Regions from separate parts of the Klebsiella sp. WP3-W18-ESBL-02 genome, predicted to be linked through region 3. Evidence: predicted binding sites of a transcription regulator. Region 3 holds the regulator's gene; each other region holds the start of a gene.
What was found. Region 3 encodes LexA, which represses DNA repair genes until DNA is damaged. Its sites were predicted from a motif close to TNCTGTATGTACATACAGNA; they were not measured.
Positions count from the first base shown of each region.

Region 1: uvrB (excinuclease ABC subunit UvrB) is a predicted target of LexA. The motif match lies at 2,173-2,192, and genes of this name have one in related genera.
Region 2: H7R56_RS14410 (DinI-like family protein) is a predicted target of LexA. The motif match lies at 1,896-1,915, and genes of this name have one in related genera.

Region 1 is NZ_AP021972.1:3,471,171-3,475,355, reverse strand. Features, by position in the region: gene bioF (8-amino-7-oxononanoate synthase) at 1-223, shown strand, start outside; gene bioC (malonyl-ACP O-methyltransferase BioC) at 207-962, shown strand; gene bioD (dethiobiotin synthase) at 955-1,632, shown strand; gene uvrB (excinuclease ABC subunit UvrB) at 2,271-4,185, shown strand, end outside.
Region 2 is NZ_AP021972.1:2,999,701-3,003,885, forward strand. Features, by position in the region: gene H7R56_RS14395 (RluA family pseudouridine synthase) at 1-295, shown strand, start outside; gene H7R56_RS14400 (DUF2058 domain-containing protein) at 307-846, opposite strand; gene H7R56_RS14405 (thioredoxin fold domain-containing protein) at 1,070-1,630, shown strand; gene H7R56_RS14410 (DinI-like family protein) at 1,931-2,173, shown strand; gene icd (NADP-dependent isocitrate dehydrogenase) at 2,242-3,492, opposite strand; gene rluE (23S rRNA pseudouridine(2457) synthase RluE) at 3,708-4,185, shown strand, end outside.
Region 3 is NZ_AP021972.1:4,762,125-4,766,309, reverse strand. Features, by position in the region: gene plsB (glycerol-3-phosphate 1-O-acyltransferase PlsB) at 1-1,065, opposite strand, end outside; gene H7R56_RS22875 (diacylglycerol kinase) at 1,194-1,562, shown strand; gene lexA (transcriptional repressor LexA) at 1,662-2,270, shown strand; gene dinF (MATE family efflux transporter DinF) at 2,336-3,655, shown strand; gene H7R56_RS22860 (CsbD family protein) at 3,780-3,989, shown strand; gene zur (zinc uptake transcriptional repressor Zur) at 4,043-4,185, opposite strand, start outside.

The DNA.
Region 1 (4,185 bases), 1.3 Mb from region 3:
GTTAACCGACTCAGCGAGCGCTATTCAGCCGCTTATCGTCGGCGATAACGGGCAAACCCTGCGGTTGGCCGAGCGTCTGCGCGAGCGGGGATGCTGGGTCACCGCGATTCGCCCGCCGACCGTTCCGGCTGGCACCGCCCGTTTGCGCCTGGCCCTAACCGCAGCGCACGACGCACAGGACATCATGCATCTGCTGGAGGTGCTGCATGGCGAGCGTGGATAAACAGGCGGTCGCGGCGGCGTTTGGTCGCGCGGCAACGTCGTATCATCAACACGATGAACTACAGCGTCTTAGCGCGACGCAGCTGCTGTCCCAGCTACCGGCGCAGGCGTTTCCTCGCGTGCTGGACGTCGGCTGCGGGCCGGGCGGCTACAGCCGCTACTGGCGAGAACGCGGCAGCCACGTTACCGCGCTGGATCTCAGCGAAGAGATGCTCCAACAGGCACGCAAGCAGCAGGCCGCGGATTGCTACCTGCTCGCCGACATGGAGGCCATTCCATTGCCCGGCGAAGGTTTCGAGCTGGTGTGGAGTAACCTGGCCATTCAGTGGTGCAACGATTTGCCCTCTGCGCTAGCCGGGCTTTATCGCCAGCTCGCCCCCGGCGGGACGCTGGCGTTCACCACGCTGACCGCAGGCTCGCTGCCGGAGCTGAACCAGGCCTGGCAGGCGATTGATAACCATCCGCACGCCAACCGTTTTTTGCCTGAATCGGCGCTCTCCGAGGCGCTGGCGGGGTACCGCAGCCGAAGTCGTGCAACCACCATCACGTTGTCATTCCCCAATGCGCTGAGCGCCATGCGTTCGCTGAAGGGGATTGGCGCGACGCACCTGCACCAGGGGCGCAGCCGTCAGCCGTTAACGCGCGGCAGGCTACAGCAGCTCGAGCTGGCCTGGCCATCGCAGGCGGGAAAATGCCCGCTGACTTACCACCTTTTTACTGGAGTGATTACGCGTGACTGAACGCTTTTATGTAACCGGAACCGATACGGAAGTGGGCAAAACCGTGGCCAGTACCGCGCTATTGCAGGCTGCGCGTTTGCTGGGGCGTCGAACGGCAGGCTATAAGCCGGTTGCCTCCGGCAGCGAAATGACTGAGGAAGGGTTGCGCAACAGCGACGCGCTGGCGCTACAGCGTAATAGCGTCGTGCCGCTGCGCTATGAACAGGTCAACCCCTATACCTTTGCGGAGCCGACCTCTCCGCATATCGTTAGCGCCGATGAGCAGCGGCCGATCGAGGCCAGCGTACTGTCTGCCGGGCTATGCGCGTTGGAATCGCAGGCTGACTGGGTGTTGGTCGAAGGGGCTGGCGGCTGGTTCACGCCGCTTTCCCCGACCTTGACTCTCGCCGACTGGGTGCGAGATGAACGGCTACCGGTGATTCTGGTGGTCGGGGTGAAGCTCGGCTGCATTAACCACGCGGTTCTGACTGCGCAGGCGGTACAGCAGGCAGGGCTGCGGCTGGCGGGCTGGATAGCGAATGACGTCACGCCGCCGGGACGTCGCCATGCCGAATATCTCAGCACCCTTCAGCGAATGCTGCCAGCCCCGATGCTGGGGGAAATTCCCTGGCTGGGTGAGGCGGTCGATACCCAGCCGCTGGGCGGCTATCTTGACCTTAGCGCACTGTGAGTCCTGCTGTCGGGGGCGGGATTCGCGCCGGTGGTCATCTTCATTCGTAAATGCTAAACCGTGGAAAACGTAAGGGAAAAGGCGCAGAAACGAAGGAAAACAAGCGCGCTTTTTTGCTGATACATATCAAAATTGGCGAGAAAATATTTTTTTGCTCGAGCATTGACAGGATGTTGCGCAAATCGCCGTGTGGCGGGGGATAGGGGCTAGCGGCAGTTATCCACTATTCCTGTGGATAACCCTGTGTATTAGAGTTAGAAAACCCACGGTAAACGAGAGAGCATGCGGTCTGCGCCTGAATTGATGCGAAACGCGGCTTTTCTGTGTTTTTGTTGTTAATCAATAAGTTAAAATAAAGCAATGGCGTAATAAAAAGTGCCTTAGGTTGCCATAAAACTTTCATGACCTATATTGACAAATGTTAAAAGAGAAAAAATTCTGGGGATAACCCAATTTGGCCAGCGTTTTATCTTGTCACGGGTTAAATTTTCGCGGCGTGCGTCCGCCATTTCGTCGATTGTGCAAACTACAATAGGTGATTACTGTTTTTATATCCAGTGTTTTTTATTGGCAATTCGGCGGGCGGCGAGTAGAATTAATTCCCAGCCCGGCCCATTCGTCATCAGGTAGCGTCGCCCATGAGTAAACCGTTTAAGTTACATTCCGCATTCAGCCCTTCCGGCGATCAGCCGGCTGCCATCGCGCGCCTTAAAGAGGGGCTTGAGGACGGCCTGGCCCACCAGACGCTGCTTGGGGTGACCGGCTCGGGGAAAACCTTCACCGTCGCCAATGTGATTGCCGACTTACAGCGCCCAACGATGGTGCTGGCGCCGAACAAAACGCTGGCTGCGCAGCTGTATGGTGAAATGAAGGCCTTCTTCCCGGAGAATGCGGTAGAGTATTTCGTTTCTTACTACGACTACTATCAGCCTGAAGCCTACGTCCCAAGCTCGGACACCTTCATCGAAAAAGACGCCTCGGTGAACGAACACATCGAGCAGATGCGTTTATCCGCCACCAAAGCGCTGCTTGAACGCCGGGACGTGGTCGTCGTGGCATCGGTGTCGGCGATTTATGGCCTGGGCGACCCGGATCTTTATCTTAAAATGATGCTGCACCTGACCGTGGGCATGATTATCGACCAACGTTCTATTCTGCGTCGTCTGGCCGAGCTACAGTACACCCGCAACGATCAGGCGTTTCAGCGCGCAACCTTCCGCGTACGCGGCGAAGTCATCGACATTTTCCCGGCCGAGTCGGACGATCTGGCGCTGCGCGTAGAGCTGTTTGACGAAGAGGTTGAACGTCTTTCACTGTTCGACCCGCTGACCGGTCACGTCGAGTCGACGATTCAACGCTTTACCATCTACCCTAAATCGCACTACGTCACGCCGCGTGAACGTATCGTGCAGGCGATGGAAGAGATCAAAGACGAGCTGGCAGATCGCCGCAAGGTGCTGCTGGCCAACAACAAGCTGCTCGAAGAGCAGCGCCTGAGCCAGCGCACCCAGTTTGACCTGGAAATGATGAACGAGCTTGGCTACTGCTCGGGCATTGAAAACTACTCGCGCTTCCTGTCCGGGCGCGGGCCGGGCGAGCCGCCGCCGACGCTATTTGACTATCTGCCTGCCGATGGCCTGCTGGTGATTGACGAATCACACGTCACCATCCCGCAAATCGGCGGTATGTATCGCGGTGACAGGGCGCGTAAAGAGACGCTGGTCGAATACGGTTTCCGTCTGCCGTCGGCGCTGGATAACCGTCCGCTGAAGTTTGAAGAGTTTGAGGCGCTGGCGCCGCAAACTATCTACGTTTCGGCAACGCCGGGCAACTACGAGCTGGAGAAATCCGGTGGCGAAGTGATAGACCAGGTCGTGCGCCCAACCGGGCTGCTAGATCCGCTGATTGAAGTGCGGCCGGTGGCGACACAGGTCGACGACCTGCTGTCTGAAATTCGCAAGCGTTCGGTGATTAACGAACGCGTGCTGGTCACCACCTTGACCAAGCGCATGGCGGAAGACCTCACCGAATATCTCGAAGAACACGGCGAGCGGGTACGCTACCTGCACTCGGATATCGACACCGTCGAGCGCATGGAGATCATTCGCGATTTGCGCCTCGGTGAGTTTGATGTGCTGGTCGGCATCAACCTGCTGCGTGAAGGGCTGGATATGCCGGAAGTATCGCTGGTGGCGATTCTCGACGCCGATAAAGAAGGTTTCCTGCGCTCTGAACGTTCACTGATTCAGACCATCGGCCGCGCCGCGCGTAATATCAACGGTAAGGCGATTCTTTACGGTGACAAAATTACCCCGTCCATGGCGAAAGCTATCGGTGAAACTGAACGTCGTCGCGAGAAGCAGGAACGCTACAACGAAGAGCATGGCATCGTGCCGCAGGGGCTGGTGAAAGACGTCGTCGATATTCTGGCGATGGGCGAGGGGCTGGCGAAGACCAAAGCGAAGGGCCGCGGTAAGTCGCGCTCCGCGTCGCCAATCGTTGAGCCGGACGTTCAGGCGCTGACGCCGAAAGCCTTGCAGCAGCAGATTCAAA
Region 2 (4,185 bases), 1.8 Mb from region 3:
TAAGCCCGCGCGCTCGCGCTATCGCGTGCTGTCGCGTTTCTGCCAGGAGCAGGAAAACGGCAGCGCGCTGCCGCTCACCCGGGTACATCTGCTGCCGGAAACCGGGCGTACCCATCAGCTCCGTATCCACTGCCAGCTGCTGGGCCACCCGATACTAGGCTGCAATCTGTATGGCGGCCTTCTGCTTCCAGGCACCGAACGGACGCCGCGGCTGATGCTGCACGCCAGCGAGCTGCGTTTTGTCCATCCCGTCACTTTGGAACATATCAACGCCCACTGCGCGAGCCCGTTTTGATGGGCAATGCGTTACCACATCAGATCGTCAGGGATTTTAAAATCAGCGTACGGATCGTCTTCATCCTGCACATCCTGACTTAGCGCACTGTGCAGTACGATGCTGCTGGTATCACGCTGGGCAATTTTATCCGCGACAATCGCCGGAATGATCGCGTACTCACTTTCCCCAGCCGCATTCGTCGCCAGGCGTGCAATCGCCAGACGGCCGTTAATCAGCTGAGTCTGCGTCGGTTTATCCACCACCAGCTTTTTGATCACGTTATTATCGGTGAAGTTAAAGTTGATATCCCCCCGGGCAATAGTGATGCGGTTCATCTCAATCAGTTGCTTCACCTGCGCTTTATACTCTTTAGACAGCGTCGCCTGCTTTTGCTGTTCGCTCAGCTGCTTATCGCGCTCCAGCTGGGCCTTTTTATTCTCTTCCACCGCTTCTCTGGCCTCACGAGCCTGAACGCGCGACTTTTTAGCCGTTCTTTGTACTTTGGCCATTTTCTTGCTGGTGACGAGCCCGGCTTTTAGCATCTGCTCTTGTAAGGTCAGTTTGGTCATCGTTGTTTTAAACTCATTGAAAAATTTAGTCCGATTATAGCCGCAATGACCACCGCGAAGCCAGTTGGCGGAGCCGCTAAGCGCGTATCGCGAGATGTATAAAAAATAATCATTGCTCAAATATGCTTCGATCCGCTAAAGTCACTGCGTTTTACGGTTGATGCCAATAACATCATCCGAAGACGCCGTTGACGATCCGATGTTTGTTGAAATGAGGTATACCGTGAAAGTATTTCCGCTGATTGCCCTGCCAGTTGTCTGGGCAATGAGTTTTAGCGTTTTTTCCGCTGATGCCCCGGCCAGCGCCGATGAGAGCACCGCAGAAGCATTAAAGGATCTCGACCGCACTCTGCCTAAGTTAGCCCCCGTGACCTTCACCGCCGCTGATGAAAAACACAAGGTTCTGGTGTTCATCGATAATCAGTGTTCTTTCTGCTCGCAGGTTGTAAAAAACATCAAGAGCTACAACGACGCCGGGCTGACAATGTCATTCCTGACCGTCGCACCGCCTTCCATCCGTGATTCCGTGATTGAAGATATGGGGCGAGTGTGGTGTGCCGATGACCGTAAAAAAAGCCTGCAAGGCGCAATGGCGGGCTTTTTGCCCAATAATGGCACCAGTACCTCCTGCTCGGACGAAGTGGCGCAACAGTCGGCCTTAGCCGAACGCCTGGGGATTCAGTTGACCCCAACGATGATCGTGCTGGATAACCCGCCAAAGGTCATTCTGGGCAGCGCCAAGCCGGATGCCATTCTGGACAAAATAGCCGGCAAAGCCCTGTAACCCGCAGGCGCCTGAGATAACCCCGCACGGCGGTAATCCCGCGAGGTTAAGCATTATGGCGCCGATAGATTCATCATAATCGCGCGGTAGGCCGGCCGGATAAGGCGTTGACGCCGCCATCCGGCAATCAAGTACAGGCTGCCGGATGGCGCTTCGCTTATCCGGCCTGCCACCCGCTAAAACCTGCATTGCCGTACAGCGTTTTTTGCGCAAACCCTGGCCGATACGCTCGCTGATATTGACACCACCACGCCTCCGATATATATACTGTTATTATATACAGTAAAATGGAGTGTTAGCATGTTTGTGGAACTGGTGTATGACAAACGGAATTTTGAAGGGTTGCCCGGCGCAAAAGAGATTATCCTGTCAGAGCTCAGCAAAAGAGTTCATAACCTCTTTCCCGATGCCGACGTTCGCGTAAAGCCGATGATGACGCTGCCCGCCATTAACACTGACGCCAGCAAGCACGAAAAAGAACAAATCAGCCGGGTCGTCACGGAAATGTTTGAGGAAGCTGAATTCTGGTTGGTCAGCGAGTAAGCGCGTTATTCACCGATAAAAAAACGGGAACCATCAGGCTCCCGTTTCACACTAACCCAGAATCTGGATTACATGTTTGAGATGATCGCGTCACCAAACTCTGAACATTTCAGCAGTTTAGCGCCTTCCATCAGACGTTCGAAGTCATAGGTCACGGTCTTGTTGTTGATCGCGCCTTCCATACCTTTAACAATCAGGTCAGCCGCTTCGAACCATTCCATATGACGCAGCATCATTTCTGCGGACAGGATGATAGAACCAGGGTTCACTTTGTCCTGGCCTGCGTACTTCGGTGCTGTACCGTGGGTCGCTTCGAACAGTGCGCATTCGTCACCGATGTTCGCGCCCGGTGCAATACCAATACCGCCAACCTGCGCCGCCAGGGCGTCAGAGATGTAGTCACCGTTCAGGTTCATACAGGCGATCACGTCGTATTCTGCCGGACGCAGCAGAATCTGCTGCAGGAACGCATCGGCAATCACATCTTTAATGATGATTTCTTTACCGGTGTTCGGGTTCTTGATTTTCTGCCACGGGCCGCCGTCGATGAGTTCGCCGCCGAATTCGTCGCGAATCAGCTGGTAGCCCCAGTCTTTGAACGCGCCTTCGGTGAACTTCATGATGTTGCCTTTGTGCACCAGGGTCAGGGAGTCACGGTCGTTGGTGATCGCGTATTCGATCGCCGCACGTACCAGACGCTTGGTCCCTTCTTCGGAACACGGTTTAATGCCGATACCGCAATGTTCCGGGAAACGAATTTTCTTCACGCCCATCTCTTCGCGCAGGAATTTAATCACTTTCTCAGCGTCTGCGGAGTCAGCTTTCCATTCGATACCTGCGTAGATGTCTTCGGAGTTTTCACGGAAGATAACCATATCGGTCAGTTCTGGGTGTTTCACCGGGCTAGGCGTGCCCTGGTAGTAACGCACCGGGCGCAGACACACGTACAGGTCGAGTTCCTGACGCAGCGCAACGTTCAGAGAACGGATGCCGCCGCCAACTGGCGTGGTCAGAGGGCCTTTGATAGCAACGCGGTAATCGCGGATGAGATCCAGCGTTTCTGCTGGCAGCCATACGTCCTGGCCGTAGATCTGAGTGGATTTTTCCCCGGTGTAAATTTCCATCCAGGAAATTTTACGCTCGCCTTTGTAGGCTTTCTCAACAGCGGCATCAACCACTTTCAGCATTGCCGGAGTCACGTCAACGCCGATACCGTCGCCTTCAATAAATGGGATAATCGGATTGTGTGGCACATTCAGCTTGCCGTCTTTCAGGGTGATTTTTTGACCTTCCGCCGGAACAACTACTTTGCTTTCCATTCACCTCTCCTTCGAGCGCTACTGGTGTGCTCGTCATCCTTTACGCCACAGGTTCTTGCCGCTACTACGCCCACTCCACTTAGTCTGGAGATGCACTGTCTTACCGTCTTCCTGCAACACAAAGAGTTAGAGCATTTTTGTTAATGTTTTGTAATAAGCCTGTCAATACTACCTGATTGTTTGGCGCCATGAAAGACTCTCGTTCTTAGGCTATAATGCGCGAATCTATAAAGCCTGAAAATACTATGATTAAAACTTCTTTTAGAAAACACCGGGTTGAGCGATTCAGCTCAAAACAAGCCGCTAAGCCGCGCCGGGATAACCAACCAAAACGCGTCATACTGTTCAATAAACCCTATGATGTTTTGCCGCAATTTACCGATGAAGCGGGCCGCAGCACGCTGAAAGATTTTATTCCCGTGCAGAATGTGTACGCCGCCGGACGCCTTGACCGCGACAGTGAAGGGTTGCTGGTGTTAACAAATGACGGCGCGCTGCAGGCCAGGCTCACCCAGCCGGGTAAGCGGACGGGCAAAATTTACTATGTACAGGTAGAAGGCGAGCCTGGCGAAGAGGCGATGCAGGCGCTGCGCGACGGCGTCACGCTCAACGACGGCCCGACGCTGCCGGCCGGTATCGAACGCGTTGAGGCTCCGGAGTGGCTGTGGCCGCGTAACCCGCCGATCCGCGAGC
Region 3 (4,185 bases):
GGTACGGCGAATAAAGAACGCGCCCAGACGACGGAAAATCGGACCGGCTGGCCAGAAGTTCAGGTTGATACCGGCGGCAATATGCGGCGGCACCAGGCCCTGATGATAGAGCACGTAAGAGAGCAGCAGGTAGTCCATGTGGCTACGGTGGCAGGGCACATAGACAATTTCATGGCCGTCGTGCGCCAGCTGGCGTACGCGCTCGGCGTTATGGACGTTAATGCCCTGGTACAGACGGTTCCAGGTGAAGCTGAGGATACGGTCAGTCAGGCGAATCATCTCGTAGGAGAAGTTAGCCGCAATCTCTTCCATTAGCGCAATCGCATTCTGCTGTGCTTTTTCATGGGAGATTTTTTTGCTGCGCGCTTCATCTTCGACCGCTTTCGCAATGGCTTTCGAAGCCAGCAGCTTTTTGAACAGGTCGTGACGTGCCGGCAGGCGCGGGCCAACCGCAGCCAGGCGCTGACGGGCAAAGTGCATGCGGGCAACGCGTGCTAGCTTCTGGGCGATGATTTTATCGGTGCCGTGTTCGTCGGCCATGCGGCGCAGCGACACAGACGGCGAGAAGCGCACGAAGCTATCGCGACCAAGCCAGGAGACGGCGAAGAATTTCTGGAAGCCGTTGAGCATACGCAGCGGCGGATTTTCCTCGCCTTTTTCGCGGCCCGGAGAGCGCCCGAACATCACGGAAACCGGCACCATTTGCACATCCAGGTCCGGATTGCTGCGGTGCAGATCGAGATAGTCGTGGAACAGCTTGATCGACTCTTCCTTTGGCGTGTAGTAAGTGAACACGCGCGGGCCGCCGTGAATAAACACGTAGCGCGGCAGCAGAGTGCCGTCGATTTCCAACGGTTCAAGCGGATCGGGTAAATCATGCGCCAGGCACTGGGCGCGCAGCGTCAGCAAGTCGGCCTTAGAGTTATAAGGCAGGACGTACATAATCGGGCGCGACGTATCGAGCCCCAGTTCCTGGGCAGGTTCTGCCGGAATAGACTTGCTTTTTACCAGTACGCTTAATGGTAAATTCAGTAATTTGTAGTAAATTCGTGGCCAGCCGGACATAAACGATGTAAAGCCTCTGGTTAATCATGCAAATGCGCGGCAAGAATATCAGAAAGTCAGCAGAATTTCTGTTCTACCGCTGCATAACTCGCATTGTCATTGACGTAATAACAAAAAAGGTTCTTGAGATGGCCAATAATACCACCGGGCTCACCCGAATCATCAAAGCAGCGGGCTATTCCTGGAAAGGATTTCGCGCGGCGTGGATCAACGAAGCCGCATTCCGCCAGGAGGGCGTCGCGTCGGTGCTGGCGATTATCATCGCCTGCTGGTTGGATGTCGATGCGATTACCCGCGTGCTGCTTATCGGTTCCGTCCTGTTGGTGATGATAGTGGAAATTCTCAATAGTGCGCTGGAAGCCGTAGTCGATCGCATTGGCTCGGAGTATCACGAACTGTCCGGACGGGCAAAAGACATGGGGTCGGCGGCGGTGCTGCTGGCGATTTTTGTCGCGCTGATCACTTGGGGCATGCTGCTGTGGGCGCATTTCCACTAAAGCTGTGAAAACTGCCTGATTTCGTGCGTTTTATGGTTTCAAAATAGACACTAGCTGTATATACTCACAGCATAACTGTATATACACCCAGGGGGCGGAATGAAAGCGTTAACGACCAGGCAGCAAGAGGTGTTTGATCTCATCCGGGATCATATCAGCCAGACGGGCATGCCGCCGACGCGTGCGGAAATTGCTCAGCGCTTGGGGTTCCGTTCCCCGAACGCGGCTGAAGAGCACCTGAAAGCGCTGGCGCGTAAAGGTGTCATTGAGATTGTATCCGGCGCTTCTCGCGGTATCCGCCTGCTGGTGGAAGAAGAAGAGGGCCTGCCGCTGGTGGGCCGCGTCGCGGCGGGTGAGCCGTTGCTGGCGCAGCAGCATATCGAAGGTCATTATCAGGTCGATCCCTCGCTGTTTAAACCCAGCGCCGACTTCCTGCTTCGCGTCAGCGGCATGTCGATGAAAGACATCGGTATTATGGACGGCGACCTCCTTGCCGTGCATAAAACGCAGGACGTGCGTAACGGCCAGGTTGTGGTCGCGCGCATTGATGAAGAAGTGACGGTGAAACGCCTGAAAAAACAGGGTAACGTCGTCGAACTGCTGCCGGAAAACAGCGAATTTAAACCTATCGTGGTCGATCTGCGCCAGCAGAATTTCTCGATCGAAGGACTGGCCGTTGGCGTTATTCGCAACGGCGAATGGCTGTAACACCCGCTTTCTCATGACGGCGATACGCCCCGTATCGCCGTCTTTTTCCTTTCTGGTCGACACTCATGCCGCTACTTACCTCCGCCGATAAGGCCCTGTGGCGCCTTGCGCTACCCATGATTTTCTCCAACATTACCGTCCCGTTGCTCGGGCTGGTGGACACCGCCGTGATTGGTCATCTCGATAGCCCTGTTTATCTGGGCGGGGTGGCGATTGGCGCGACCGCGACCAGCTTCCTGTTTATGCTGCTGCTGTTTTTGCGCATGAGCACGACCGGTCTGACGGCACAGGCGTTTGGTGCGAAGGATCCGCAGGCGCTGGCTCGCGCGCTGGTGCAGCCGCTCATGCTGGCGCTGGGGGCCGGGCTGCTGATTATTCTGCTGAAAACGCCGCTGATCAATCTGGCGCTCTCCATCGTTGGCGGCAGCGGCGAGGTGCTGGAGCAGGCGCGGCGTTTTCTGACCATCCGCTGGCTCAGCGCCCCCGCGGCGCTGGCTAACCTTGTGCTGCTGGGCTGGCTGCTGGGCGTACAGTACGCTCGTGCGCCGGTTGTTTTACTGGTGGTGGGCAATGTCCTGAATATCGTGCTCGACCTATGGCTGGTGATGGGGCTGCACATGAGCGTACAGGGGGCGGCGCTGGCGACGGCGCTTGCCGAATACGCCACGCTGCTGGTCGGGCTGGTGATGGTCCGCAAGGTGCTGGTGATGCGGGGCATCAGTTGGCTGATGCTGAAAAACGCCTGGCGCGGCAACATTCGCCGTCTGCTGGCGCTGAACCGCGACATTATGCTGCGTTCCCTGCTGTTACAGCTGTGCTTTGGTGCGGTGACCGTTTTCGGTGCGCGCCTCGGCGGCGACGTGGTGGCGGTAAACGCGGTGCTGATGACCATGCTGACGTTTACAGCCTATGCGCTGGACGGCTTTGCCTACGCGGTGGAGGCCCATTCCGGGCAGGCTTTCGGGGCGCGCGATGGCAGCAAGCTGCTGGAGGTCTGGCACGCCGCATGCCGTCAGGCGGGCGTGGTCGCGCTGGCCTTTGCGCTGGTGTACGCGCTGCTGGGGCAACAGATTGTCGCGCTGTTAACGTCGCTACCTGAACTGCAGCAGCTTGCCGATCGCTATGTGCTCTGGCAGGTTGTGCTGCCGGCGATCGGCGTGTGGTGCTATTTGCTGGACGGGATGTTTATCGGCGCAACGCGCGGCGCTGAAATGCGAAACAGTATGGCGGTGGCCGCCTTAGGCTTTGCGCTAACGCTGCTGGCGCTGCCGCTGCTCGGCAACCACGGGCTGTGGCTGGCGCTGGCTGTATTCCTCGCGCTGCGCGGGCTGTCGCTGGCGTATATCTGGCGTCGCCATTGGCGAAACAATAGCTGGTTTTCCTGAGAAATGGTTAAAGATTCCGAATAGTGAAATGAACCCAGAATGACTGACTACAATTAACCTCACGCTTAGCGAAAAAGAACGTGTCTCTTTCGCTATTCACTCACTGACGATCGAGGATTCGACGATGAATAAAGACGAAATCGGCGGTAACTGGAAACAGGTTAAAGGTAAAGTGAAAGAGCAATGGGGCAAACTCACCGACGATGATATGACGGTGATCGAAGGCAAACGCGACCAGCTGGTCGGTAAAATTCAGGAACGCTACGGATACGCGAAAGATCAGGCAGAAAAAGAGGTCGACAGCTGGGATAAACGCCACAATATCCGCTGGTAACGCGCTTCTCCTGCCCGGAGTACACGGATGTACTCCCCCCGCTAATCGCTCGGTTAGCGGGCCTTTTTCTTCAACTGAATGGTATGGTCGTGATGACAGTGCTCATGCGCGCGGCAGGCTTCAACCTCGACGCAGGCAGAGCATAGGCCATGGGCCTCAATGACGTTGTGGCGTAGGGCAAAGCCCATTTTCGCCG